3 regions of the Modicisalibacter sp. genome follow, and region 2 is predicted to be linked to each of the others. Evidence: predicted binding sites of a transcription regulator. Region 2 holds the regulator's gene; each other region holds the start of a gene.
The links. Region 2 encodes FNR, which switches genes on or off when oxygen is low (the NO sensors DNR and NnrR bind a similar motif). Its sites were predicted from a motif close to TTGATNTANATCAA; they were not measured.
Positions count from the first base shown of each region.

Region 1: ACTCB7_RS04935 (OmpW/AlkL family protein) is a predicted target of FNR. The motif match lies at 1,528-1,541, and genes of this name have one in related genera.
Region 3: ACTCB7_RS14190 (Hsp20/alpha crystallin family protein) is a predicted target of FNR. The motif match lies at 5,036-5,049, and genes of this name have one in related genera.

Region 1 is NZ_JBSREH010000013.1:47,962-57,559, reverse strand. Features, by position in the region: gene ACTCB7_RS04945 (hypothetical protein) at 1-60, opposite strand, end outside; gene ACTCB7_RS04940 (DUF2231 domain-containing protein) at 243-704, shown strand; gene ACTCB7_RS04935 (OmpW/AlkL family protein) at 753-1,379, opposite strand; gene typA (translational GTPase TypA) at 1,600-3,426, opposite strand; gene ACTCB7_RS04925 (Spy/CpxP family protein refolding chaperone) at 3,606-4,226, shown strand; gene ACTCB7_RS04920 (polysaccharide deacetylase family protein) at 4,237-5,226, opposite strand; gene ACTCB7_RS04915 (glycosyltransferase family A protein) at 5,308-5,868, opposite strand; gene glnA (glutamate--ammonia ligase) at 6,428-7,837, shown strand; gene ACTCB7_RS04905 (DUF4124 domain-containing protein) at 7,968-8,564, shown strand; gene glnL (nitrogen regulation protein NR(II)) at 8,757-9,598, shown strand, end outside.
Region 2 is NZ_JBSREH010000001.1:201,624-211,221, forward strand. Features, by position in the region: gene ACTCB7_RS00955 (heavy metal translocating P-type ATPase) at 1-546, shown strand, start outside; gene ccoS (cbb3-type cytochrome oxidase assembly protein CcoS) at 543-788, shown strand; gene ACTCB7_RS00965 (sulfite exporter TauE/SafE family protein) at 788-1,504, shown strand; gene hemN (oxygen-independent coproporphyrinogen III oxidase) at 1,574-2,983, shown strand; gene fnr (fumarate/nitrate reduction transcriptional regulator Fnr) at 3,071-3,814, shown strand; gene ttcA (tRNA 2-thiocytidine(32) synthetase TtcA) at 3,841-4,695, opposite strand; gene ACTCB7_RS00985 (hypothetical protein) at 4,778-4,999, opposite strand; gene ACTCB7_RS00990 (3'-5' exonuclease) at 5,051-5,668, opposite strand; gene ACTCB7_RS00995 (DUF294 nucleotidyltransferase-like domain-containing protein) at 5,668-7,482, opposite strand; gene ACTCB7_RS01000 (DUF4212 domain-containing protein) at 8,235-8,495, shown strand; gene ACTCB7_RS01005 (sodium:solute symporter family protein) at 8,502-9,598, shown strand, end outside.
Region 3 is NZ_JBSREH010000047.1:64,362-73,959, reverse strand. Features, by position in the region: gene ACTCB7_RS14215 (alkaline phosphatase D family protein) at 1-1,541, opposite strand, end outside; gene ACTCB7_RS14210 (OBAP family protein) at 1,665-2,453, opposite strand; gene ACTCB7_RS14205 (cyclodeaminase/cyclohydrolase family protein) at 2,570-3,193, opposite strand; gene ACTCB7_RS14200 (DUF3581 family protein) at 3,309-4,019, opposite strand; gene ACTCB7_RS14195 (glutathione S-transferase) at 4,199-4,930, opposite strand; gene ACTCB7_RS14190 (Hsp20/alpha crystallin family protein) at 5,154-5,687, shown strand; gene ACTCB7_RS14185 (zinc-dependent alcohol dehydrogenase family protein) at 5,735-6,766, opposite strand; gene ACTCB7_RS14180 (hypothetical protein) at 7,357-7,776, shown strand; gene ACTCB7_RS14175 (hypothetical protein) at 7,754-8,947, shown strand; gene ACTCB7_RS14170 (bifunctional diguanylate cyclase/phosphodiesterase) at 8,988-9,598, shown strand, end outside.

The DNA of each region.
Region 1 (9,598 bases), on a different contig from region 2:
GGCGTAATGCGCGCTGACGCTTCCGGTGCCCGGGGAATCCCATTCGATGTGCTTGTGCATGCAAAACTCCTGTTGCGGGTTGGGGTTACCGTCAGGGTAGCGTGCTGTTCGCGGCTCGCCCATGGGGTGGCGGATATTCGGTCGTTAAGCCGGCGTTAAGACACATGCGCTGTGCTGAGGTGGCGAAAGGACGCTAATGCGTGGCTGTGCGGCGGTCACGCCCTGGTAACGGGAGGTATCCGATGTCGATGGCCCATATTCACCCCATGCTGGTTCATTTCCCCATCGTGCTCTGGCTGCTGGCCGTGGCCTGCCAGTGTCTGGTGGTGTTGCGCGGGGAGACGTTCGAGCGACGGCGAAGCTGGCAGAAGGCGTCGCTGTGGCTGCTGGTGCTGGGCACGCTCGGGGGCCTTGTTGCGGCCGGCTTCGGCGATGCGGCCTTCGATATCGCCCGGGAGAAGGGTTTCCCCGCGGCGCCCATCGAGTCCCACGAGGAGCTGGCGATGACCACCCTGACCGTGTTCGGGCTGCTTACCCTGGTTCAGGCGGTGGTCTACTGGCGGCGCATTGCCCTCAACCGGGCGCTGTCCTGGGTCATGCCGGTGGCGGGACTGGTGGGGGTCGTGCTGATGCTGATGACCGCGGATCGTGGCGGCGATCTGGTCTACGAGATCGGGGTCAACGTCGCGGCGGCGCATCCCTGATGTGGCGCGCCGCTCCGGCCGGCATGCCGGCCGGAGCGGCCTGAAGACTCAGAAGCGGAAGCTGAGCCCGCCCATGAGCACGACCGGGTCGATCTCGACGTTGGCGTCGTAGTTCACGCCGCCGACGGTGGCGGTGGCGTCGCTGTCGATGTCGAGGTACCAGGCGGCGGCGTTGAGCGCCCAGTGCTCGTTGATCAGCAGGTCGACGCCGACCTGGGCGGCGGCGCCCCAGGAGTCGTCGAGGTTGAGCGTGCCGACATCGAGGCTCTCGTCGGAGAAGTGGGTGTAGTTGATGCCGGCGCCGAGATAGGGCTGCACGCGCGAGGCGGTGCCGCCCAGCGGGTAGTACTGCAGCGTCAGGGTCGGCGGCAGGTGCTTGGTGGAGGCGAGGTTGTCGCCGTTGAGCGCGATCTCGTGCTCGAAGGGTTGGGCGGCGAGCAGCTCGATACCCAGCGTGTCGGTGAAGCGGTAGCCGAGGGTGAAGGCGAAGGCGCTGTCGTCGCCGACGTCGACATCCAGCCCCAGGTCGCTGAAGTTGCCGTTGTCGCTCTTGGGGTCGACCTTGGCGACACCGAAGCGGGTGAACAGGTCGCCCTGGCCGTAGGCGAGGGCGGTGGCGCTGGTCATCAGGCCGCCGGTGAGCAGGGCGGCGGAAAGCAGGGCAGGGGTGCGCATCTCGGAGTCTCCTGAACAGCGGTGGATCATGGCGGCGCGATACGGCGCGCCGCCGGGATGAACCCCGCAACAATAGCCCTTCGATTTGTGTGGATATTTGCGCTGGGACAAGTTTCGGGCCCGGTCGTGCGCCGGACGATTTCGAAACCTGTTGCAGATCAAGAAACGAAAAACCCGCCGGGGCGAGGCGCCGGCGGGTTCGTCGTGAGGCAGGTGGTGCTTACTTCTTGCGGGCGCGCTTGCGCTCGTTCTCGGTCAACAGTTTCTTGCGCAGACGAATGTGGTTGGGCGTGATCTCGACGAGCTCGTCGTCGTCGATGAACTCGATCGCCTGCTCGAGGGTGAAGCGCACCGGCGGGGTGAGGACGATGTTCTCGTCGTTGCCGGAGGCGCGCATGTTGTCGAGCTTCTTGGCCTTGGTGGGGTTGACCACCATGTCGTCGGCGCGGTTGTTGATGCCCACCAGCATGCCTTCGTAGACCTCGGTGCCGTGCTCGATGATCAGCTTGCCGCGGTCCTGCAGGGCGTAGAGGGCGTAGGCCAGGGCCTTGCCGGGTACCATCGACACCAGCACGCCGTTGCGCCGTTCGATGGCGGCGTCGGGCTTGAGCGCGCCGTAGTGGTCGAAGCGGCTGGTGAGGATGCCGGTGCCCGAGGTCAGGGTCAGGAACTGGCCGCGGAAACCGATCAGCCCGCGTGCGGGGATGATGAAGTCGAGCCGCACGCGCCCCTTGCCGTCGGGGTTCATGTTGGTCATCTCGCCCTTGCGGTAGCCGAGCTCTTCCATCACCGCGCCCTGGTGCTGCTCCTCGCAGTCGATGATGACCTCTTCGTACGGCTCCTGCTGAACGCCGTCGATCTCCTTGATGATGACTTCCGGACGGCCCACGGCCAGCTCGTAGCCCTCGCGACGCATGGTCTCGATCAGCACCGAGAGGTGCAGCTCGCCGCGGCCGGAGACGGTGAACTTCTCGGGCGACTCGCCCTGCTCGACGCGCAGCGCGACGTTGTGGATCAGCTCCTGCTCGAGGCGGTCGCGAATGTTGCGGCTGGTGACGAACTTGCCGTCCTTGCCGGCGAACGGCGAGTCGTTGACCTGGAAGGTCATCGACACGGTGGGCTCGTCGACGGTCAGTGCCGGCAGCGCCTCGACGGCGTTCGGGTCGCACAGGGTGTCGGAGATCGCCAGATCCTCGATACCGGTGATGCAGATGATGTCGCCGGCTTCCGCCTGCTCGGTCTGCACCCGCTCGAGGCCCATGTGAGTCATCACCTGGCCGATCTTGCCGCGGCGGCTCTTGCCCTCCTTGGTGAGTACCGTGACCTGCTGGTTGGGGCTGACGCTGCCGCGCTTGATGCGGCCCAGGCCGATGACGCCGACGTAGCTGGAGTAGTCGAGCGCCGAGATCTGCATCTGGAAGGGGCCGTCGAGCTCGACCTTGGGCGGCTCGACGATGTCGATGATCGACTGGAACATCGGCGTCATGTCGTCGGCGAGGGCGTCCGGCTCATGGCCGGCGATGCCGTTGAGCGCCGAGCAGTAGATGATCGGGAAGTCGAGCTGCTCGTCGGAGGCGCCGAGGTTGTCGAACAGGTCGAAGATCTGGTCGATCACCCAGTCGGGGCGGGCGCCGGGGCGGTCGATCTTGTTGACCACGACGATCGGTTTCAGGCCCTGATCGAAGGCCTTCTGGGTGACGAAGCGAGTCTGCGGCATGGGGCCATCGACGGCATCGACCAGCAGCAGGACCGAGTCGACCATCGACATCACGCGCTCCACCTCGCCGCCGAAGTCGGCGTGTCCCGGGGTGTCGACGATGTTGATGTGATAGACCTCGTCGTCGGGTGCCTGCCAGCGGATCGCCGTGTTCTTGGCCAGGATAGTGATACCGCGTTCCTTTTCCTGGTCGTTGGAGTCCATGATGCGCTCCTGCCCCTCGGCCTTGCGGTCCAGGGTGCCGGACTGCTGGAGGAGCTTGTCGACCAGGGTGGTTTTGCCGTGGTCGACGTGAGCGATGATGGCTATGTTGCGAAGTTTCTCGATCACGACGGGATCCTGCAGGGAAATAAGGGGCGCATTATAGTGGCTAGCCCCCGGCCCCTGCCACCATTCGCCGCGGCTTTCGACCACTTTGTCGCTGTCTTGACCCCCGTCAAGCCGTCATGGCGCCCTTCTTTCTAGTCTGGAGAGGCACGTTTTCGAGACGACTCGCGAGGAGGTTATCGATGAAAGCATGGCTCTGGGGCGGCTTGCTGGCCGCGTCGCTGGGACTGGGCTCCGGCCTGGCACTGGCCCACGGTAACGAGGGCGGCCGCTTCGATCATGGCGGCTATGGGCCGGGCATGATGGGGGGCGGTGGATACGGCTCGGGCATGATGGGCGGCTACGGCGCGGGCATGGGGCCCGGCATGATGGGCGGCTACGGCGCGGGCATGGGTCCGGGCATGATGGGTGGCTACGGCGCGGGCATGGGCCCGGGCATGATGGGCGGTTATGGCGCGGGCTATGGCCCGGGCATGATGGACGACGATGACGATGAGGCCGGCGGCTGGTACGGCCACGGCATGATGGGCAATCCGGCGTGGCTGCAGGGGCCCCAGCGCGAGGAGCTGCGCCAGATCCAGCGCGACTTCTTCAAGGAGCAGCAGCCGCTGATGGAAAAGATGATGGAGCAGCGCCTGCGACTGCGGGAGCTGTCGCTGGACGACAAGGCGGACCCGGAACAGGCCGGCAAGGTCTATGCGGAGATCTTCCGCCTGCGGCGCCAGATGCAGGAGAACGCCCGGCAAATGCACGAACAGCTCTACCAGATGATGGAGCAGAACCAGCAGGACCAGTCGCCGTGAGTGTTCGGGCTCACAGCTGTCCGAGCAGGTAGTCGAACAGCCGCCCGGGGCTCTGCGCCAGCGGCTGGGTCAGCGGGATGCGGGGCAGGGCAAGCGGGTCGCTGCGTGGCGACAGCCAGCCACCCTGCCCGGCCAGCGCCAGGCTGACGCCGCACTGGCTGACGAGCCGCTGCAGGCGCGGGGAAGGCTGCCGGTCGGGGTAGGCGAAGATCGGCAGCGGCTCGCGACACAGCCGGGCGAGTTCCCGGCGGGCGCCCTTCACCTGGCGGCGTACGGCGTCATCGTCGAGCGGTTCCAGGTCGCTCAGACCCACGCCGCGCCCGCCGAAACGCACCAGCCCTTCGTGTTCCAGCCGGCGGATGCTGAAGGGGTCGAGGTTGTGGGGCGCGTGGCCCAGCTCGTTGTGCAGGTAGTCGGCCACGGCGGCGAGGCGGCGTGCGTCCAGCCCTTCGAGCTGGGTCAGGTAGCGGGCCAGGGCGCGGCTGTAGGCGGTGTCGGGGCTCGCCGGTGGCAGGGGTGGCCGGGGCAGGCCCGCATCGGCCAGCGTGTCGTGGATGCGCCGGGCGTCGCGCCCTTCCCACAGGCCTTCGCCGATGGTGAGGCGCCAGCTGCCGCGCGGATGACGCAGCCATCCGGTACTCAGGAACACGCTGGCGGGGATGGCGTAGTGCGCGAGCAGCGGCATGGCCACGTCCAGGGTGCTGCGCCAGCCGGCGTCGAAGGTCAGGGTGATGCGGGCCTGCGGGTCATGATGGGGCTGCAGCGCCGTGCCCAGGCAGACCAGCCGGGCGATGTCGCTGAGGTTGAGCAGCAGCCGCTCCAGGCTCTCGCGCCCCAGACACCACGCGGCGCGATGCGGCAGCCGGGCCTCGGCATCGCTGGGCAGCACGCGGGGCAGCACGAGGATCGCGCTGCGTCCCCACAGGGGCTCCGCCTGGCTGCGCCGCCAGTGGCCGCGCAGACGGCAGGCCAGGTCCTGAGCCATATCCAGGCCGTTCATGGCGTTTTCCCTCCCCGCGCGTCCGGCGCGCGACACCTCCGTGTTCCCTCAGTCTATCCCAAGCCCCGGCATCGGCACCGCTCATCCTGCCGAGCGCTGGCCGTCTCCCATGCGCCGCTGCAGCACGCTGGCATGGCAGGCGCGCAGGCGGGCCAGCAGGTCGCGTTCGGCCGTGCCTTCCAGATCCGGGTCGAAGCCGCCGACCCGTTCGAACCAGCTGTGGCGCATCGCCAGCAGCCGAATCCGCCCGCCACCGCCCGGCAGGCGTGCCAGCCAGTGAGTGGTGAGCCAGCCGTCGCTGATCAGCGCGACGACGTCCCACTGCGACGCCAGGGCCTGGTCGACCAGGGCCAGCCAGCCCGGGGGTGGGTCGGTCGCCGGATCGAGAAACGCCAGCACGTCGGCCTGGCTGCGATTGGCCACGATATTGAGGCGCTGGCCTCGGGGCCGGTCGGGCAGCAACAGCAGCCGGGCGCCGTGTGCCTCGGCCAGCCGCTCGATGCGACTGCGAGACTTGTCGACGAGCAGCCAGATCTCGTGACGGGTGGGCGTCTGGCCGAAGTCCCGCGCGAGGCCGGCCAGGCAGCGCCCCAGGCGTGCATGACCGCGGCGGGCGTCAAGGATGACACTGTAGGAATGCATAATGGCGGTCCAGTGACGGTGCCGACCGGTTGCCGTGTCGCCGGCCGCCCGAAGCACCGCGCCCTTGGCGCTCGGTAGTGGTTTGTCAGCGTGCCCTGCCGTCCCGCGCGTTGTTTGTAATAAAGCGTAGCCGGTGGTTTCAAAGGGTATCAACTTGCAGCCTGCTGATTTTGTGGCGATTCGCGGGTGGTTTTTCCCTCCGTCGATGGTTGAGATGCTCCATTGATCGTCCGGGTTTTCGCCATCTTAGGCGCATGCACTGATATGGTGCATCAATGAAAATTGATGACCTTTTGTGGTGCATTAGGTCGACGGTGAAAAATGCCGACCACACTGGGATCACCGCTTTCATTATTCGGCGAGACTGTCAGCGTCGCCTTTTATGGCGGAATTTCATTGGCTTGCGACGATAGCGATAAATGGTGCGCCATTTTGGCACGGTGTCTGCATTTCGTTTGCCAGAACGGCACGTCATGGGCAATCCTGAAGCGGCGTGCTACAACGACGCTGGACACGCAAGCCATCGATTCGAGCTATCGGCTCATTTGTGGAGGACATCATGTCTGAGAAGACACTCGCCCTGATCGAAGAACACGACGTCAAGTGGGTGGACCTGCGCTTCACCGACACCAAGGGCAAGGAGCAGCACGTCACGATTCCGGCCGGCGCCGTCGATGAAGAGTTCTTCGAGAACGGCCAGATGTTCGATGGCTCCTCCATCGAAGGCTGGAAGGGCATCAACGAGTCCGACATGATCCTGCGCCCGGAGGACGGCTCCGGCTTCCTCGACCCGTTCACCGAGGACGCCACCCTGGTGCTGCGCTGCGACATCATCGAGCCGGCCACCATGCAGGGCTACGAGCGCGACCCGCGCTCCATCGCCAAGCGCGCCGAGGCCTACCTGCAGTCCACCGGCCTGGGCGATACTGCCTTCTTCGGCCCGGAGCCGGAATTCTTCATCTTCGACGAGGTGCACTGGAAGACCGACCTCCAGGGTGCGATGTACAAGATCACCTCCGAGGAAGGCGCCTGGGCCACCGATTCCACCAGCGTGGAAGGCGGCAACCTGGGTCACCGCCCGCGGGTCAAGGGCGGCTACTTCCCGGTACCGCCGGTGGACAGCTTCCACGACATCCGCAGCGCGATGTGCAACACCCTGGAGGCGATCGGCCAGGCGGTGGAAGTCCATCACCACGAGGTGTCCAACGCCGGCCAGAACGAGATCGGCGTGAAGTTCAACACCCTGGTCAAGAAGGCCGACGAGGTCCAGCAGCTGAAGTACGTGGTCCACAACGTGGCCCACGCCTACGGCAAGACCGCGACCTTCATGCCCAAGCCGATCGTCGGCGACAACGGCTCCGGCATGCACGTCCACCAGTCCTTCTGGAAGGACGGCACCAACCAGTTCGCCGGTGACGAGTACGCCGGCCTGTCCGAGATGGCGCTGTACTACATCGGCGGCATCATCAAGCACGCGCGGGCCCTGAACGCCTTCACCAACGCCTCCACCAACTCCTACAAGCGTCTGGTGCCGGGCTTCGAGGCGCCGGTCATGCTCGCCTACAGCGCGCGCAACCGTTCCGCGTCGATCCGCATCCCCTACACCGCCAGCCCCAAGGGCAAGCGCGTCGAGGCTCGCTTCCCCGACCCGACCGCCAACCCCTACCTGGCGTTCGCGGCGATGCTGATGGCGGGCATCGACGGCATCAAGAACAAGATCCATCCCGGCGACGCGATGGACAAGAACCTCTACGACCTGCCGCCGGAAGAGGGCAAGCAGGTGCCGACCGTGGCCAACAGCCTCGATCAGGCCCTGGAAGCCCTGGACAACGACCGGGCCTTCCTCACCGAAGGCGGCGTGTTCACCGACGACATGATCGATGCCTACATCGAGCTCAAGGAAGAAGACGTCCAGCGCCTGCGCATGGCGACGCATCCGGTGGAGTTCGACCTCTACTACAGCTGCTGATCCCGCCTCCGGCCGGCGCGGTGCGCCGGGCGTGTCGCGACATGGAGCCCGCCAATCGGCGGGCTCTTTGTTTGCGTTACACTCGGACGAGACACGCGGCCGTGTCGTCACGCCATCAAGGAGGGCTCCCATGAACCGCTGCCTGCCGGCCATGCTGCTGGCCGTCTGCCTAGTAGCGGGTGCGGCACCGAGCGTCGTTTCGGCGGCCAGCGTCTATCGCACCACCGATGCCCAGGGCAATGCGGTCTTCACCGACCGACCGGTGGAACAGGGCGAGCGTGTCGAGCTGGAGCCGCTGAGCGTGCTGCCATCCGCCCCCGTGCGCGAACCCGCGGCGCGTGATGTCGAGCGCGAAACGGCCCGGCAACCGGCGAGTGCCGACACGCCGTTCATGCCCTACACCACCTTCCGCATCGAACAGCCCGAGGATGGCGAGACGCTGCCTACCGGCGCCGCCGGCAACGTGCAGGTGGCGCTGGCCATCGAGCCCGCCCTGCGGCCGGACCACAAGGTCCGCCTGCTCGTCGATGGCCGGGTCAGCCAGTCGGCGCTGCACGCGCGCGTGTTCATGCTCACGGATCTGGTGCGTGGCGAGCACACCCTGCAGGCGGAGCTGCTCGACGCCCAGGGCCGGGTGCGCCATCGCAGTGCGCCGGTGACCCTCTACGTGCAGCGCGCCAGCGTCCATCTGCCTGCCAACCCCAACAATCCCGCCCGGTCGCCCTGAGCGGCGGCTTGCTGTTCACCACACTCGACACACCGATTTCGCCACCTTGGCACAGCCCTGCACGAGCAAATGCACCATAATGGTGCGTCAAGGGGCGCGCCATCGGCGTTCATCCCGCTGAATGCCGGGTTTCCCGGCATGGCGCGCTTCTTGCAGTCCTTGTCGTGACACATCCCGCACGGGAGAGCGCCCATGTATCAACGCCTGCTGGAGAACCTGACCACCGCCGTCGTCTATCTGGACGACGCCCTGCGCGTACGCTGGCTGAACCCGGCCGCCGAGGCGCTGCTGGCGGTCAGCGAGAGCCGGGTCAGGGGCACACGCCTGGACTGTCTGGAAGGCGACGGCGGCGCCATCGCGGCGGTGCTGACCAAGGCGCTGGAGGCCCGGCATCCCTTTACCCAGCGTGAGGCCGTACTGCTGCCCGCCGGGACGGAACCGGTCACGGTGGACTTCACGGCCACGCCGCTGTCGGACCGGGAGTTGCTGCTCGAGATCGAGCCCCGCGACCGGCTGATACGTATCTCCCGGGAGGAGGCGCTGATCACCCGTCAGGAGACCATCAAGGTGCTCTCGCGGGGGCTGGCCCACGAGATCAAGAATCCGCTGGGCGGCATCCGCGGTGCCGCCCAGCTGCTCGAGCGCGACCTGCCGGACCCGCAGCTGGCCGAGTTTACCCGGGTGATCGTCGAGGAAGCCGACCGTCTGCGTGACCTGGTCGACCGCATGCTCGGCCCCAATCGCCCCGCCGGGCACGAGCCGCTCAACATCCACAAGGTACTCGAGCGGGTACGGGCGCTGCTCGAGGCCGAGCACCCGCGGGTCGATTATGCACGCGACTACGACCCCAGCCTGCCGGACCTGCACGGCGACGAGGCGCAGCTGATCCAGGCGGTGCTCAACGTCGCCCGCAACGCCGTGCAGGCCCTGGAGGAGAGCGCCGTCGACGCGCCACGCCTGACGCTGCGTACCCGGGCCCGGCGCCAGTTCACCCTGGGCGCCGAGCGCCATCGGCTGGTCTGTGAGGTGGCGGT
Region 2 (9,598 bases):
GAGCAGGCCGTCGCCGCGCTCCGGGAGGCCGGGCTTGCCGTGGAACTGCTCTCCGGCGACGATACCCCCGCCGTGGCCGCCCTGGCCCGCCGGCTGAGCGTGACCGACTGGCAGGCCCGGGCCACCCCGGAGGCCAAGCTGGCCCATGTGCAGGCCCTGCAGGCCACCGGCGAGCGAGTGATCATGGTCGGCGACGGCATCAACGATGCCCCGGTGCTCGCCGCCGCCGATGTCTCGCTGGCGATGAACGAGGCCACCGACCTCGCCCGCACCCGCGCCGATGGCGTGCTGCTCGCCCCGCGGCTGGGGCGGCTGGCCGAGGCCGTGACGCTGGCGCGCCGGACCCGGCGCCTGATCCGCCAGAACCTCGCCTGGGCGCTGGGCTACAATCTCTGCGCGCTGCCGCTGGCCGCCACCGGCCTGGTGCCGCCCTGGGCGGCGGCACTGGGCATGGCGGGCAGCTCGCTGGTGGTGGTGGGCAATGCCCTGCGCCTCGGCCGTGACGCCGCCACATCGCTCCCCGATCCCGAGGAGACCGCACCATGAGCATCCTGTACCTGCTGATTCCGCTGTCGCTGCTGCTGCTGGGGCTGGCCGTGTGGGCGTTCTTCTGGGCGGTACGCTCGGGCCAGTTCGATGACCTGGAAGGTCCCGCCCATCGCATCCTGTTCGACGATGACGAGGGCGACCTGCCGGCCGCCCGCCAGCGCCGCCGCGACGGCACGTCCGACCCGGCGCCGGAGGAGGATGACACCCGCCGGGGACCGCGTCAGGGTCCGCCGCCATGATGCCCGCGGCCGTCCCCGACCTGCCGCCACTCGCCGCCGCCTTCGTGGTGGGGCTGCTCGGCGGCGCCCACTGCATCGGCATGTGCGGCGGCATCATGAGCGCACTGAGCTTCGCCGTGCCGCCCAGCCTGCGCAGCCCGCTGCGCCTGGGCGGGCTGCTGTTCGGCTACAACCTGGGGCGCATCGCCAGCTACATGCTCGCCGGGGCGCTGGTCGCCACGCTGGGCGGCTGGGTCGGTGACGGCGTCCCCCGGGCCCGCTTCGTGCTGCAGGGCCTGGCCATCGTGCTGCTGGTGATGATGGCCCTCTACCTGGCCGGCTGGTGGCGCGGGCTGACCCGCCTGGAAGCCGGCGGGCGCCACCTGTGGCGCCACCTGGAGCCCATCGGCCGGCGCCTGATGCCGGTGGTGCATGTCCCCCGGGCCGTGGCGCTGGGCGCGATCTGGGGCTGGCTGCCCTGCGGGCTGGTCTATTCGATGCTGGCCTGGAGCCTGGCCGCCGGCGGCGGCTGGCACGGCGCCCTGCTGATGGGCGCCTTCGGGCTGGGCACCCTGCCGGCGCTGCTGGTCACCGGCGCCGCCGCCCACCGGCTGACCCGGCTGGTCCGCCACCCGCTGGGCCGCACCCTGGCCGCGCTGCTGCTGCTGGGCTTCGCGCTGTGGCAGCTGTGGGGGCTTGTCGCCGTCATGGCGGGCCACCATGCGCCCCCCGCTTGACGCAGGTCAGACGCCCGACGGGTGCGGCGGCGTAGCATGAGACTGTCGTTTCCGGTTCGAGAGTCCGTCATGTCCGCCACCGCCGTCGATCCCCCCGTTGCTGCCGCCCCCGATCCGCGCGAAGCCGAGCTGATTCGCCGTTACGCGCACACGGGGCCGCGCTACACGTCCTATCCGACCGCGCTGGACTTCTCGCCGTCGTTCGGCGCCGAGGATTACACTGCGGCCCTGAAACGCAGCAATGCCGCGCGGCGGCCGCTGTCGCTCTACGTTCATATCCCGTTCTGCCGCAAGATCTGCTTCTACTGCGCCTGCAACAAGATCGCCACCAAGGACACGTCGCTGAGCGTAGGCTACCTCAGCCGCCTGGACCGCGAGATGGTGCTGACCTCGCGCCACCTCGATACCGGCCGCGAGGTGCGCCAGCTGCACTGGGGCGGCGGCACGCCGACCTTCCTGACCCTGGACCAGATGAGCGATCTGATCGACCGCCTGCATGCCCGCTTTGGGCTGTCCAGTGCGTCCGACCGTGACTATGCCATCGAGATCGACCCGCGCGAGGCCGATGTCCTCACCCTGCGCCACCTGCAGGCGCTGGGCTTCAATCGCATCAGCCTCGGCGTGCAGGACCTGGACCCCGAGGTGCAGCGCGCCATCAACCGCGTCCAGCCCCGCCAGCTGACCGAAAGCCTGGTCGAGGAGGCGCACCGGCTGGGGTTCCGCTCGCTCAACCTCGATTTGATTCTCGGCCTGCCGCACCAGACCCGCACCACCTTCGCCGAGACCCTGGAGCAGGTCATCGCCATGGCTCCGGCGCGGCTGTCGATCTTCAACTACGCTCACCTGCCGGAGCGCTTCAAGCCCCAGCGGCGCATCGATGCCGGCGCCCTGCCGGCGCCCGAGGAGAAGCTGGCCATGCTCATGGACACCCGGGAGCGCCTCGATGCGGCCGGCTACGTGCACATCGGCCTGGACCATTTCGCCCGTCCCGACGACAGCCTCGTTGTCGCCCAGCGCGAGGGGCGGCTGCACCGCAACTTCCAGGGCTACACCACCCACGGCGAATGCGACCTGGTGGGGCTGGGCGTCTCGGCGATCAGCCATCTCGACGACTGCTACGCTCAGAATCCGGTGCGCCTGGACGACTACGAGGCCGCCCTGGACGCCGGCCGCCTGCCCACCGCCCGGGGCCTGCGCCGCACCGCGGACGACCGCCTGCGCGCCTTCGTGATTCAGCGCCTGATGTGCGACCTGGCGCTCGACCTGGACGCCGTCGGCGAGCATTTCGGCCTCGACGCCGCGGCCTACCTGGCCGACTCGCTGCGCGCCCTGGAGCCGGCCGAGCGCGACGGCCTGATCACGCGGCACGGCAACCGGCTCGAGGTCACGCCGCTGGGTCGGCTGCTGGTGCGTCATCTGGCGATGGCCTTCGATACCCGCACCAGCGGTCATCGGGGTCGCCACTCCCGAATTCTCTAACAGTAAACTTTAATGAATCCCTCATCGCTTATTGCCCCGCATAGGGACTACCATAGGGAACGAGTCTTGATCGTTCGGGAGACCAACATGGCGAGTCACGCCCTTCATGCCGGCCGCCCCCGGCTGCAGGAAGCCCGCTGCCAGACCTGCAGCCTGAGTTCCCTGTGCCTGCCGCTCGCGCTGGAGTTCAATCAGATGGATCGCTTCGAGGCGATCATCCAGCGCCGTGCGCCACTCAAGAAGGGGGAGGCGCTGCTGCGCCAGGGGGATGCCTTCACCAGCGTCTTCGCGGTGCGCTCGGGGAGTCTCAAGCAGATTACCAGCGAGGGTGACGGCGAGGACCAGCTGACCAACTTCTACCTGCCCAGCGAGCTCGTGGGGCTCGACGGCATCGACGAGAAGCACTATCCCGGCAGCATCGTCGCGCTGGAGACCACCACGGTCTGCGAAATCCCCTTCGACCGTCTCGACCAGCTCTCCGAGACCCTGCCGGAGCTGCGCAACCAGCTCTATCGCAGCATGAGCAAGGAACTGCGCGACGACCGTCGCATGCTGCGCCTGCTGTCGCGCAAGACCGCCGACGAGCGCCTGGCCAGCTTCATCGTCAACCTGTCGTCACGCTTCCGCCGCCGCGGCTACTCGCCCTACAGCTTCCGGCTGTCGATGGCCCGCGCCGATATCGGCAACTACCTGGGCCTGGCCGTGGAAACCGTCAGCCGCATCATCGGCCGTTTCCAGCAGCACAAGCTGGTGGATGTGCAGGGCCGCGAGGTGCATATCCTCGACCTCGACGCCCTGGAAGCCCTGGCGGAAGGCGACCACGAGCACTGATCCGGCGCGCATCGCGCGCCGGCGGTTCAGGCCTCCCGGGCCAGCAGGTCCAGCGCGTCGATGCGTGAGGCGTTCAGTCGCTGCTGCTTCGCCTCGAGCCCCGCGAAGTCGAACAGTTCGCGATCGGCCAGCTGCGACGGCGCGACGTTGGTCACCGCCTTGAACATCGTCTCCAGCCGGCCGGGGTGCTTCTTCTCCCACTCGGCCAGCATCTCCTTGACCACCTGACGCTGCAGATTGGGCTGCGAACCGCATAGATTGCAGGGGATGATCGGGAATTCCATCAGTCGCGCGAACTCGGCGATGTCCGCTTCGCGGCAGTAGGCGAGCGGGCGGATGACGATGTTCTTGCCGTCGTCGGAGAGCAGCTTGGGCGGCATCGCCTTGAGGCTGCCGCCGTAGAACATGTTGAGGAACAGCGTCTCGAGGATATCCTCGCGATGGTGGCCCAGCGCCACCTTGGTCGCACCGATCTCTTCGGCGAAGCCGTACAGCGAACCGCGCCGCAGCCGCGAGCACAGGGCACAGGTGGTCTTGCCCTCCGGCGTCTTCTCCTTGACCACCGAATAGGTATCACGCTCGAGGATGTGGTAGTCGACGCCGATACCGTCGAGGTATTCCGGCAGAACATGCTCGGGAAAGCCGGGCTGCTTCTGGTCCAGATTGACCGCCACCAGCGAGAAGTTCACCGGCGCATTGCGCTGCAGGTTGCGCAGGATTTCCAGCATGGTGTAGGAATCCTTGCCGCCCGACAGGCAGACCATCACCTTGTCGCCCTCGCCGATCATGTTGTAATCGATGATGGCGTTGCCGACCTGGCGACGCAGGCGTTTCTGCAGCTTGTTGAACTCGCGTTTCTGGGTACCAGTAAGTGCTTGCATGGGAAAGGCGACACGCGGGGAAATGGAAGGCGCGCCTATGCTACCACCCCCTCCGGTGAGTTGCGACGCCCACGACCCGGCGTCACAGCCCCTGCAGCACCATCAGATAGCGCAACGCCACGCCGAGCGACAGCAGCAGCACCCCCGCCCGTTGCAGGTGAGTTTCCTGGCGGGTCAGTACCAGCCGGCGTTCCCAGAACAGCACCACGCTGCGCAGCTCCTGCGTGCGACGGGCGTACCTTGCACACACGAACAACATCAGGCCCAGCCCCGCGATCAGACACAGATTCTGCAATTCCAGCACCCTGGCTCTCCTCCTCATTGTTGGCATTGTCGCCGGGTTCACGCCCGGGCATCAGACCGCGTCACAGGCGCCCTGTTTCAGACGCACGTACATCAGTGCGGTGGTCACCGCATCCCCCAGCGCGGTATGGCGCTGCATCAGCGGCACCTTGAGCGACCGGGCCACGCTCTCGAAGGCCATGTGCGGCTCGACCTGCGGCTGGGTGCGGCGCATCCGGCGACGATACTCCTGCGCCAGATCGACGGTGGCGTTGGGCAGGTCGAAGCCGAAGCGTGGGCGCAGGTGGCGGTTGATCACCGCGATGTCGAAGTCCACGCACCAGCCCAGCAGCGGCCGATTACCGATGAAGTCGAGCAGCGCCTCCAGCGCCTCGCCCACCGGCAGGCCGTCGTTGAGATCAACGCCGCGCAGTCCGTGAATCTTGATCGAATCGGCACCGAGACTGTCCGGGCGCTGCAGGCGCAGGTCCAGCGCCCCGCTGGTCAGCACCCGGTCGCCCTTGATGCAGACGGCCGCCAGCGACACCAGCTCGGCGGTGCGCGGATCCAGACCGGTGGTCTCGCAGTCGATGGCCACCAGCTCGTCGCCGGTGTACGGGTTGAACAGCCACCCGTAGCGCCCGTTGATCTGGCGACGGCGATCGGCCGCCCGGCGCAGGGATCGCAGCATCACGAATACTCCAGATGAAAGCGGTACGACAGGCGCTGCTTGAACTCCTTGACCAGATGCAGCGCCTCGCGCAACAGGTCGCGCTCCAGTGTCGACAGTCGCTGGACCACCACCAGGTTGGCGTCGTCACCGGGCTGGCCGGCCTCTTCGAGGCGGGCCAGCTGCTGGTTGAGGCGCAGCTCGGCGAACAGCGACAGCGCCTCGCCGAGATCCGCGGCGAAGGCGGCTTCCAGGCGGCCGTCAGCCACCAGGGCGTCGAGCCGGGCCAGCGTCGAGGTGGGTCGGATACGCCGCTCGAGCGCCAGGGTTCGCACCCCGTGGACGATCGGAAAGATGCCGCCCTTCTTGATGTCGATGCCGTGGGTCGGCCGCTTGAGCGAGCCGAACAGCGTCAGGGGCGTGGAGAAGCTCAGCACGGCGCGGGCGAAGTAGGACAGCAGCAGCTCGTCGTGGGAGCAGCGCGCGAACAGCGCCTCGCGCAACGTCTCGAGCAGCGCCGGGTTGCCGCCCACGGCATGGGCGTCGAGCAGGATGGTCAGGTTCATCAGCGCAGGGCCGTCGCGCTGCTCGGCCCAGCGGTCGATACGCTGCCGCCAGCCTTCGAGGCCGTCCACCCACTGCGGGTTGCTGACCATGATGTTGCCCGGACAACGCGGATAGCCCAGCGTCAGCAGCCGTTCGGTGAACCGGTCCATCTGCTCGGCCCGCTCGGGCCAGTCGGCCCCGTCGGCGAGGATCAGGCCGTTGTCCTGGTCGGTCTTGAGAATCTGTTCGCCACGCCCCTCGCTGCCCATCACCATCAGACAACAGTCACGCCGGTGCTCGGCCGGCACGGTCAGATCGAAGGTCTTGCTGATGATCCGCCCGTTGAGCGCTGCCAGCAGCTCCATGGCGAAGCGCAGCTTGACGCCCTGAGCCATGAGCGACCGGACCAGCCCCGGCAGACGCGCACTGGCGCGGGCCAGGGCCTCGAGATCCTCGGCCTGCTCCAGTTCGAGGCTGACCGTGTAGGAGCGGCTGGAGAAGAAGCTCAGCACATCGGTCAGCTCGACCACCCCCACCGGCTGCTCGCCTTCGACCACCACCACCCGCTCCACTTCGTGACGGGTCATGGCGATCAGTGCCTGGAACAGATAGTCGTCGGGGCGCACGGTGATCAGCGGAAAGTGGGCGATGCCCAGCACGGGGGCGGCGCGATCGAGCGACTGGACGATCAGCGCATCGAGCAGATCTGTCTTGGTCAGCATGCCGTGACGCCCGGCCGCCGCCACCAGCAGGCTGTCGGCGCCGATCTCGCGCAGGCGCAATGCCGCCTCGGCAATGCTGGTGTCGCCGTCGATCAGCCGGGGCGCTCGCATGCACTCGGCGACTCGCGCCAGCATGAACCCGGCCATGGTGACACCCCCCGTGGTGCGCCGCTCGGCGAGCAGGCGCGTCTTGTCGGCCAGGTTCTGCCGAAAGTAGTCGGCGAAGGCCGGATACTCGCTGCACAGTGTTTCGAACAGCGAGCGCGGTAGCAGATAGCACAGGCTTTCCTGCTCCGCGATGAAACGATAGCGGCTCTGGCCGTTGAGAATGCTGATCGCGCCGAACAGATCGCCGGCGGTGTAGTGGCCGATGCGCTCGGAGGTGGCCGTGTCCAGCTCGGCGACTTCCCCCTTGTGGATGAGGAAGACGTATTCGCCGGGCTGGCCGGCATCGAGGATGATCTCGTCGGTGTCATAGTAGGCCAGGTCCACGCCGCGACGGACACGTTGCCGCCCTGCCTCGTCGAGCAGCGAGAACGGTGCCTGCGAGAGATCGATGTCGACCATCATGTCGCCCTCGTCGTGACAGCCTCGCCTGCCCGGCAACCCCGGACAGACGAGCCCTTGAATCAATTACCCTGGCCTTCATCGATACCGGGACTGCCTCGACAGGCTTCCGACACAACGAGGCCTCGGAAGGGCGAGCGGGGAATGCCGGCGTCACCGCCACCCGGGTCTCGACAGGGCCGCCGCAAGTTCATGGCATCTTCAGAACGTATCGCGACATCCACGACACCCAACCTAGAATACCAGCTTATCGTCTTTCAAATGAACATAGACCAATGTTCTATCAGCACCTTGCGTTAGACTATTTGCCTACCCCGAAACGGCTATACCATCGTTCTATGCTCAGCCCCCTTTCAAAGACCCACCGCCGAAAACGACACCCAACCATTTGATAAAAAACAGAAAATTGAAAACGTTTTTTCACCCTTTCATTTTATAATACCAAAGTATGGGATTTTATTTTTTCCGACTGTTGACCACTATTGCCTACGCAACCGGACACCGCGACCCTTTCCGAGTTCCATGAAAAACACAGGTTTCATGACAGCGGAAAACGCTTCCCGTCGCGACAATAAACAAGACCGCCAGGGAGACCTTTTCTTGGCATGAATCGTCACTATTCTGACGCTCCATTGCCATCCAATGGTCGAGAGCAAATGGCATGACGAGCAAGGAGAGCCAGGTTCCCCGCCGGACCTGAATTCCCCTCGAGGCCATATCTTCCTAATTACAAGCACGCGGAGAGCACCACCATGGCAGAAGAAAAAAGCAACGCGGAGGCCTACTGGAAGGCCAACCTTCGCCTGATCACCGGCTGCCTGATCGTCTGGGCACTGGTGTCCTACGGCTTCGCCATCCTGCTGCGCCCCATGCTGGCCGGCATCCCTGTCGGCGGCACCGACCTGGGCTTCTGGTTCGCCCAGCAGGGTTCCATCCTGACGTTCATTGGCCTGATCTTCTTCTACGCCTGGAAGATGAACCGGCTGGACAAGCAATACGGACTCGGGGAGTAAGCCAGCATGAGTCAGTTCGCGATCAACGTTCTCTTCGTCGGCGCTTCCTTTGCCCTCTACATCGGCATCGCCATCTGGGCCAAGGCCGGGTCGACCAAGGACTTCTACGTCGCTGGGGGCGGGGTGCACCCGGTCACCAACGGCATGGCGATCGGCGCCGACTGGATGTCGGCGGCCTCGTTCATCTCCATGGCCGGCCTCATCGCCGCCGGCGGCTACGCCAACTCCACCTTCCTGATGGGCTGGACGGGCGGCTACGTGCTGCTGGCCATGCTGCTGGCCCCCTACCTGCGCAAGTTCGGCAAGTTCACGGTGCCGGAATTCATCGGTGACCGCTTCTACAGCCGCACGGCGCGCATGGTGGCGGTGGTCTGCCTGATCGTGGCCTCGGTGACCTATGTCATCGGCCAGATGGCCGGTGCCGGCGTGGCCTTCTCGCGCTTCCTGGAAGTCGACGCGACCACCGGCCTGATCATCGCCGCCATCGTGGTGTTCTTCTATTCGGTGCTGGGCGGCATGAAGGGCATCACCTACACCCAGGTGGCCCAGTACATCGTGTTGATCATCGCCTACACCATCCCGGCGGTGTTCATCTCGCTGCAACTGACCGACAACCCGATACCGGCCCTGGGCCTGTTCTCCGACCACACCGCCTCCGGCGAGCCGCTGCTGTCCAAGCTCAACGAGGTGGTCACCGCGCTGGGCTTCAACTCCTACACGGGCATGGTCGACAACAAGCTCAACATGGTGCTGTTCACCCTGTCGCTGATGATCGGTACCGCCGGCCTGCCCCACGTCATCATGCGCTTCTTCACCGTGCCCAAGGTGGCCGATGCGCGCTGGTCCGCCGGCTGGGCGCTGGTGTTCATCGGTCTGCTCTACCTGACCGCACCGGCCGTGGCCTCCATGGCACGCCTGAACCTGATGACCACCATCTACCCGGACATGGCCGGCCAGGTCGAGAACTACGACGCCGCGGCCGCCGACTCCATCGCCTATGCGGATCGCCCCAACTGGATCCGTACCTGGGAGGAAACCGGGCTGATCACCTTCGAGGACAAGAACAACGACGGCAAGATCCAGTTCTACAACCCCTCCGCCGA
Region 3 (9,598 bases), on a different contig from region 2:
TCCAGCATCTTCCGATAGAGGGCCGTGCCGTCCATGTCCTTGAGCGTCACGGTGAGCGCCTCGCTCTCGCCATCGAGATCGACCTGGCCGAAGAACTGATAGCCCGCCGAGGGCGGCAGATTGGCCTGGCCGTCGGGCGGCGCCTTGCTGAACACCACCTCGGGGCCGAAGGTGCCATCGAGGGTGTTGGGCCCGTAGGTGCCGGCATTGAGCGGACCGCTGACGAACTCCCAGAACGGCGCGAACTGCCGGAAGGCGGCACGCTCCGGCGCGTAGTGATGGGCGGCGGTGTAGTGGACATCGGCGGTCAGCCACACCACGTTGCGGATGTCGTCGTCGCGGATCGCCTTGAACAGCCGGGCCAGCTCCAGCTCGCGCCCCAGCGGCCGGCCGTCGTCGCCGTTGGCCACCGCGTCGAAGCTGTCGCCATCCGGCACGTTCAGGCCGATCGGCATGTCGGCGGCGATCACCTTCCAGGTCGCGGTGGACTGCTTGAGCGCCCGGCGCAGCCAGGCGAACTGGCTCTCGCCGAGAAAGGCCGTGTCGTCGGAGGCGGTGTCCTGACGATTGTCGCTGTTGGGGCCGCGGTAGCTGCGCATGTCGAGCATGAACACCTCGAGCCCGGGGCCATAGGCGAAGCGCCGGTAGATGCGCTGCGGCGCGTCGGGCGCCAGCCGGATCGGCGCATACTCGAGAAAGGCCCGGCGGGCGCGGGCGGCGAGCAGCGAGACGTTCGTCTCGGTGTAGCGCGGGTCGTCGAGGATCTCGCCCGGATACCAGTTGTTGAGGGTCGCGTGGTCGTCCCACTGGGCCAGCATCGGCACCTCGGCGGTGAAACGCCGATAGTTGACATCGAGTCGGTTGTAGGCGTGCTGCCCCCGGTACTCGGCCAGGGTCTCGGCGACCTTGCGCTTGGCCGGGGTGACCCGGTTGCGCCAGAGCTCGCCACCGCCGAGGTCCACCGTTTCCTCGAGCGGCCCGTCGGCGTAGACGCTGTCGCCGGAGTGGATGAAGAAGTCCGGTTGCTGGCGGCGCATGGTCTCGAAGATGCGCATGCCGCCGCGCGACTCGTCGATGCCCCAGCCCTGGCCGACCACGTCGCCCGACCACACGAAGCGCACGTCGCGCGGCTGGCGTGGCGGCAGGCGCAACCGGCCGGTCACCGGCTCGCTGACGGCGCGCTCATCGCCCAGCGCGGCGAAGCGCAGCCGATAGTGCAGCGTGTCCCGGCCGCCCAGCCCGGTGGCATCGACCTTGCCGATCAGGTCGGTGTCCGGCAGCACGTCCAGCGACGGCAGCGTCCGGGCACCGCGGAACTCGGGATTGTCGGCCACCTCGAGCCACATCCGTGCCGGGCGGTCCGCCTGGCCCCAGAGCATCGCCCGATCCCTGAGCATGTCGCCGCTCATCACGCCGGACACCACCTGCGGCCGCCGCGCCTCGGCCATCACGATCGCCGGGGCGCCGAGCAGGCTGCCGCCCAGCACCCCGAGTCCCAGGCGCGAGCCCCGGGCGAGAAAGTCTCTGCGAGTCAGGGTCATGTCGCGTTCTCCTCCGTGTCGTCACGCTGACCGGAGTATCCGCGACGCAGATGACAGGCCCGGGACCACACGATGACGTTTCCGTCACGCGTCGCCCGCCGGCCCGGCGCGGCCGACCTGCCCTCAGCGCTTGAAGGGGCGCGCCTCCAGCGAGGTCTGGACGCTCTGGCCGCTTTCCCAGACATTGGCGCCGGGTGCGACCGCCGGCTCGGGGATGTCGCTGCGCTTCTCGCGCCGCCAGTCGGTCGAGAGGCCCAGCCGCCGGTCACGGGCCGCCACCAGCGCGGGATCGGCCTGGCCGTCCCCGGTGAAGCCCATCATCAGCTGCGGCACGCCGTAGGGGAAATCGTCACGATCGTACTGCCAGGTGTGGAAGGTCTTGCCGTAGGTGGTGACGAGATCCTCGAAGTAGGCGTGCTCGGCCAGCTCGGGAATGCCCGGCGCCACCAGCAGCCCCGACTTCACCTCGTAGTGATGGCTGTGCCAGAGGCGCTTTTCCGCCTCGGGCAGTGCGCGAAAGCGCGCCTCGCTGATGATGTACTCGATGCCGATCAGCCGCGCATCGGGCCGGTTGGAGTCGAAGATCACGCACTGATGGAGGTCGGGCTCGAGGTGAATGCAATAGTGCGAAGCCTCGACCTGACGCCCCATGTCGTCGGCATACATGTGAAAGCCGTTGAGGTAGGTGCTCATGGCCTCCAGCGGAATCTTGCGCTGCAGGGTGCTGGAGGCGGCGTCGAGCAGGCGATGCTTGCGCGGATGGCCCCGGCTCAGCCGCGCGGTGGTGGCGGCCCTGCGCCCCGCCAGCACACCGGCCGCCGCGGCCACGCCGGCCACCAGCCCCAGGCCGATGGCGCCCGCCGCGCCGAGGGAAGAACAATGCGAACAATGCCTGCCGTGATGGAGTGACATGACTGGCTCCTTGCCATGGGTGAAGGTCTTCCCTGGAGCGGCACTTTCATGACGACGCCGCTCACTCCTCAACAGCGTAGTCACTCATTCGGGCCTTGCCCGTCAGGTCTGTCCTGTCACCGGGCGCCCTGCCGCAGCAGCTCGTCGCGGCAGCGATCGGCGGCGTCCTGCAGATCATCTCGCGTACGGGTCAGCGCCTCGCGCTCGGTGTCGTCATCGAGACTCGCCAGATTGGCGTCGACACCGAGCAGCAGCGCGCTCAGCCCCGAGTGCAGCATCAAGGCGCCGGCGCGGGTATCGCTCTGCAGGTTGGCATCGGTGAGCGCCAGGACCTCGACGCTCAGGGCCAGGCCTTCGCGACAGACCCGCGCGGCTCCCAGCGGCACGGCATTGGCCCGCTCGGCGGCGTGGGCGATGGCCCGCTCACGCCGCTCGCCTGCGGCCTCGTCGTCGTGGGGCAGCCTCACGGCCGCCAGATAGGCCTCGAAGGCGTTGACGTCCTCGTCGGCGTAGTCGCCGAGCCGGGCCAGCAGCGCGTCGGCGCGCTCGATCGCCCGGTGCATGGCGTCCGGCGCATCGTCGTGCTTGCCCCGGGTGATGCGCAGCCCCTTGAGCACCAGCGCCAGCCCGAGCCCTGCCGAGGCCGCCGCGGCGGCACCGCAGCCCGGCGTGGAGCGCGATTCGATGGCATCGCGAAAGCCCGCCAGCGTCATGTCCCAGAGACTGGACGATACGGTCATGACGTTTCCCTCCTGATGGATGGCCGTTCGGGACCCGTGGTGCAGCCCTCCACCATAGCAGCGACTGCCCCGGCCGGGGCGAGGGACCCCGACAAGCCGTCTTCAGAGCACGCCGTCAGGACGCCTCGTATTGCGCCTTGCGCCGGTTGAAGGCCTCGACGAATTCGTCCATCACCGTCGCGTCGTAGGGCTGCAGCCCGCTGACCACCAGCTTCTTGGCGCCGGTGCCGATCGGCTCGCCGCCGGCGGTCATGCGGAAGGCCAGGCGGGCCTCGCCGCGCTTGCCCTGGACCTCGAACGAGGCCCCGTCGAACTCCACCGCCAGGCTGGCATCGGGCAAGGCGTCGAGAGTGAAACCCATGCTGTCGTAGATCACCAGCGGCCGCCGGGGGTTGAACATCACGCCGTTTTCCTCCAGCAGGGGCTTGAGGAAGTGCGGGAAATTGCGCCCGGAAAAGGCGATGTAGCGGCGGGTGAAGGCCTCGATGGCGACGTCATCGTGGCTGATGGCACCGCCACGCTCGACCACCAGGAACGCCTTGCCGGCGGCATCGACCACCTGCAGGGTGCCATCGTCGTGTTCCTCGACCGCCAGCGGAACGTCGTCGCCGACCATGCCGCGGAAGTGGAAGGTCATGCGTTGAGAGAGCCCGTGACGCGCCAGCACCAGCGCGAAGAGCAGGTCACCGGGAACGCAGAAGCGTCGCGCTTTTGCATCATGGAGGGGGTTGTAGTCACCGGCCATCTGCTTGGCGAAGCGGCTCGCCTGCGCGGCGGTGATACGGATCCAGCCTTCCGCCACCGTATGGAAATCGTCGAGAAACATGCCAGTCCTGATACCTTGAAAGCCCGGAGCCCGAGGGGATGCTCGGCGAGTCATGGATTGGCGTTGTTGTGCGCGACCCGGCCGACCTACGCTGGCGTTCTACCATCGTTGGGCGGTCCGTGGCCAGTCGGGGCGCGAAAAAACCGCAGGGGTACTTCCGCACCGCCGGGTTGCTCCGGCTAGGTCGGCGGTGGCGAGTCCAGCTCGGGGTAGTGGCGAAAGATGCCCTGCTCGCTGAACGGCAGCCGGCGCTCGGAACTCAGGTAGGCGGCGATGCGCTCGCGGCGGGCGACCCGGCTGACCAGCGCGGCGATGCCCGGGTGATTGGGCATCGCGCCCTCCATGGCCCGCGGAAAGGCATAACGCAGGCCACTGACGACCTGGAACAGCGACAGGTCGACATAGCTGTGCCCGCCCTCCACCAGGCAGTCGTCGCTGCCGGGATTCTGCGCGATCACCTGCTCGAAATAGCCGAGGAAGCGGGGAAGGCGTGATTCGAGGAACGCCTCGGCGCGCGCCTGGGCGGTATCGCGCTGCGCCTCGTAGTAGTCGTCGGAACTGATCGGGTGGTGGACATCGTGGATCTCGGCGACGAAGTCGGTCACGGTGAGCTGAAGCCCGTGGGCCCAGAGCCGGATCGCGTCACCCTCGGGCACCAGCCCCAACCGCGGCCCCAGGAACTGCAGGATGTTGGCCACGTGGGAGACGAGGATCTCGCCGGCCCTGAGAAACGGCGGCGCGAACGGCGGGTAGAGCGTGCTCTCGCCGTCCAGGAACTCGCTGATCTCGGTGATACCGGCATCCGAGGCGTTGCCCACGTCGATATAGTCGGCACCGGCATCCTCGAGCGCCAGACGCACGAACTCGCCGCGCCCCTGAATGGTCGGCCAGTAGTAGAGCTCATAGCGCATGTCGCCTCCTATGCAGCCGCCTCCCGCCGAATCGCCTACTCAAGGTAGCAGACCCTTGCGCCCTGTCATCTTCCCTGCCGATTCACCGCACGCCATCACCGTGTCTTGACGGCCATCAAGCCATCCCCTCGCCTGGCATGACTATCTTTTTATCCGCAAGCCGGCAAGGGCTTGCCCGCGTCTTTCACGTTTTCCGGATCGCCACCATGGCGGGAGGGTCATCATGGCCAAGCCAAGCAGTGACACGAGCAACGTCAGCGAGATGAAGGAAGCCGCACCCGCACGCGAGCCGTCGCCCACGGCCCGCCCGAGCGGCCAGGCACTCACCCCCTTCGAGGAGTTCGACCACATGCTGGAACGCTTCTTCGATCGTGGCTGGATGCGTCCGCTGTTCCGGGAGCGCCAGGCCTGGGATCGCTTCGACCTTGCCGCCCCGCGGGCACCGCGGGTCGATCTCATCGAACGCGACAACGAATTCGTGCTGCGTGCCGAGATCCCCGGCATCTCGCGCGACGAGCTGGACGTGTCGATCAGTGACAATCGGGTCACCATCAAGGGCGAGCACAAGAGCACCGAGGAGGAGGAAAGCGGCGAGTTCTATCGCAGCGAGATCGCCCAGTCGTCCTTCGCCCGCACGCTGACGCTGCCCGGTGACATCGATGCCGACAATGCCAGCGCCTCCTTCAAGGACGGCATGCTGGAGCTGGTCCTTCCCAAGCTGCGGGAAGCCCGTCGCCGGCGTCTCGACATCCAGTGATGCCCCGCCGCGCCGGACCCCGACGGCCCGGCGCGGCAGCGGCGCGATCATGAACCGATTCGCAGTACCTTGGCCCCGCGTACCGCGCGGGTCTTGAGTTCGAGGAGCGCCTGGTTGGCGTCCGCCAGGTCGAAGCAGCGCACCGTGGGCCGCAGGCCGATCTCCGCAGCCAGCGCCAGGCACTCGACGATATCCCGCCGCGTGACGTTGGCCACCGACTGCAGGGACTTTTCCCGCCAGAGGTGCGTCGGGTAATCCAGCCCCAGCAGGGCCTCGAGATCCCGCCGTTCCTTGCGAATCGCATTGACCACCAGCCGTCCGCCCGGCGCCAGATAGCCGAGCGCGGCGACGATCGGCTCCCAGGCCGGGGTGGTGTCGATGATCGCCGCCGGCGGGCGCGGCGGCCGCTCATGGGTATGGCCGGTCCAGTGCGCCCCCAGCTGTCGGGCGAACTCCCGCTCCGCGGCGTTGCGCGCGAAGACGTACAGCGGCGAGTCCGGATAGCGATGCCGGGCCATCTGCAGCACCAGGTGGGCACTGCCGCCGAAGCCGGTCAGCCCGAGCGGCTCGCCGTTGTCGAGTGCCGCCAGACGCAGGGCGCGGTAGCCGATCGCCCCCGCGCACAGCAGCGGCGCCGCCTCGGCGGCATCCAGCGCCTCCGGCATCGGACAGGCGAAGCGCGCATCCACCACCATCCGCTGGGCATAGCCGCCGTCGATATCGCACCCGGTGGCGGTGTACTCGGGGCACAGGTTCTCGCGCCCCGCCCGACACGCCGGGCAGTCGCCGCAGGCCGAGGCGATCCAGCCGACGCCGACGCGCTCATTGAGCCGCTGACGATCCACGCCCTCGCCGACGCCGATGATGCGCCCCACGACCTGATGGCCCGGAATGACGGGCAGGCGCGGCGGCGGCAGGCGCCCTTCGATCTCGTCGAGCTCGGTATGGCAGACACCACAGACCGCCACGGCGATGAGCACCTGACCTGGAGCGGGGCTCGGCTCCGGCACTTCGCGACAGGCGAGAAGCGCCGCCCGATGGGACACGTTACCCAGCTGTTGCAGTTGCATCGCACGCATGGCGGCCTCCGAGGATCGCTCCCGACTCGCTCGAGTCTAGCCGGGCCCGCTTCACCGCGCGTTGACCCCCGTCATGCCCGCTCCGCGAAGGTATCCCGAGGCAATCGCGCCCGGACTGTTAACTTATGTGATTTTTTCCATCTATATCACTTCATAATATTGCCGACTCCCGCTTATATTGTCATGCTCTTGCGCCAAGCATGATGCGATCTGGTACCGGAACCACGAGAAATCCAGCCCATCATGCGCGAAGTTTAATTAGCACAGTCACTGATAAAGCAACGTACTCTTGTCAGACTTTTTTCCGAGACTATCCAGCTGCCGGCCCTGCGTTGATGACGAATTCACCCGGCACGCTAGTATGAGAAAGTACCGGGAAAGAATGCCGGGAAAAGGAGTACCGGGAAGGCATACCGGGAACGAGTACCCCGCTTGACAATGACAAGGCAGCAGGGCGACGAGATCACGCCATGAGTTCGAGACGGGCAGGGAGAACACGCCGCGCCGTTTCCCGCATACGGAAACCGTCCCGTGGCCATGCGTCCCGCGTGGCATTCGGGAGCTACCGCCTGCCCGAAATAGGGAGGCTGGTGCAGCGCTGGCTGTGTCTGTGGCTGCTATGGCTGCCGATGGGCGCGGCCGGGGCCGACGAGGTCGTAGTGATCGCCAACCCGGACGTCGAGGTGACCACCCTCTCCCATGACATGGCCCGCGCCATCTTCGCCATGCGCCAGCGCACCTGGCCGGACGGACGAGGCGTCAGCGTCTTCGTGCTGCCGGGCAACCACCCCGTGCACAAGCGCTTTGCCAAGTCGCGGCTCAATGTCTATCCGCATCAACTGCAACTGGCCTGGGACCGAGCCGTCTTCTCGGGTACCGGGCAGGCGCCTTATCAGGCCGACGACCAGCAGGCCATGCTGCAGCAGGTGGCCAGCACCCCCGGCGCCATCGGCTATCTCGAACGTGATCACCTGGAGGACAGCGTGCATGTCATATCGCTGGCGAACTGAACGCCTCGTCGCGGGGCTGGCGCTGGTGCTGCTCGGCGCCCTGCCCACCGCGTCCCGCGCCGGCGACGCCATGGACACCTTCCAGGTGCACGGCTTTCTCAGCCAGGCCTGGCTGATCAGCGACGACAACGACCTTTTCGGCCCCAGCAGCCAGGGGGGCGGCAGCTTCGATTACACCGAACTCGGCCTCAACCTGTCCCTGCGCCCGTATCGCGACGTGCTGGTCTCGGCCCAGTGGCTCAGCCGTCGCACCGGTGATGGCGATGCCACGCCGGTGCTGGATCACGGCGTGGTCGACTATCAGGCCCTCTCCAGTCGCGACCGGCGGCTGGGCATCCAGCTGGGGCGCTTCAAGAACCCCTTCGGCTTCTACAACCAGACGCGGGACGTGGCCTTCACACGCCCCAGCATCCTGCTGCCACAGTCGATCTACTTCGAAAGGACCCGTTCGCTGGCGCTGGCCGCCGACGGTGTCTCGCTCTACGACGAGGAATACCTGGACGCCGGCACCCTGCGTTTCCAGGCCGGCGTCGGGCAGCCGCAGACCGGTGACGACCTTGACGCCACCCTGGGACTCGCCGCGTCGCCCGGCTCCTTCGACGGCCGGACCTCCTACATCGGCCAGGTACTGTTCGAGGACGACGGCGGCCACTGGATTACCGCCCTGAGCGCCGCCGATGTCCGCGCCGGCTACGAGCATGGCACGGCCACGCTCGACGACGGCCGCTTCCGCTTCCAGCCGTGGATCCTCTCGGTGCAGTACAACGAGGCGCTCTGGAGCCTGACCGCGGAGTACGCGCTGCGCCGCATTGCCCTCGATGGTTTCGCCAACCCGGCCTACAACACCAGCCAGGTGGGCGAAAGCTGGTATGTGCAGTACACCCGCCGCTTCGCCGACGACTGGCAGTGGCTGCTGCGCTACGACAGCCTGATCAGCGATCGCGACGACCGCGACGGCTCGGCCTTCGAGGCCGCCGGCGGCGGCCCGGCCTACGCCCGTTACGCCCGCGACGTCACCGGGGGCCTGCGCTGGCAGCCCTCGCCCCGATTCATGCTGGCCGCGGAGTGGCACAACATCGAAGGCACCGCCTGGCTGCCCGTCACCACCGCCTCGCCACCGCCGGCCAAGTACTGGAACCTGCTGCTCTTCCAGGCCTCCTTTCGCTTCTGAGCCGAGGCCCGCTTCGTGAACCCGATGGACGATGCTGCCCATGCGACACCGCACCGCTAGCGACGACCGCCCCCGCTTCAGCCTGACCTGGCGCGCCATCGTGCTGACCAGCCTGCTGCTGCTGGGTACCGCCTCGCTGTTCACGTTCATCGGCCACGAAAGCCTGACCGAGCAGTTTCGCCAGTCCCGCCAGACCATCTACCAGGCCCGCCAGCGCGAATACCGGCTGGCGGTAAACCGCTCGGCCGGCATGCTGGCCCAGCTGGCGAGCCTGGCCGCGGCCTCGGACAACCTGGGCGCCGCCGTGCGCTCCGGCAGTCCGACCCGGGTGTCGCTGGCCATCGACCCCTTCTGGCCCACGCTGCAGCTGGATGTCGGGGTCGACGCCCTGAGCATTCTTGATGACCGGGGCGTGCTGCTCGGCCAGCGCGGTCAGCCGCTTGCCGATGACGACCCGCCCCTGGCGGAATGGACCCGCACCGTCATGGCGGACGAGCAGCCGCTCACCCAGCTGCGCTGCGTACGCGACTGCCGTCAGTATGCGGTGGTTCCGGTACTGGCACGCGGGACCAGCGTGGGTGTGGTGGTACTGTCACGTTCACTGGCCGACCTGACCCGCGTCGCGCAGCGCATGAGCGACGGCGATGTCGC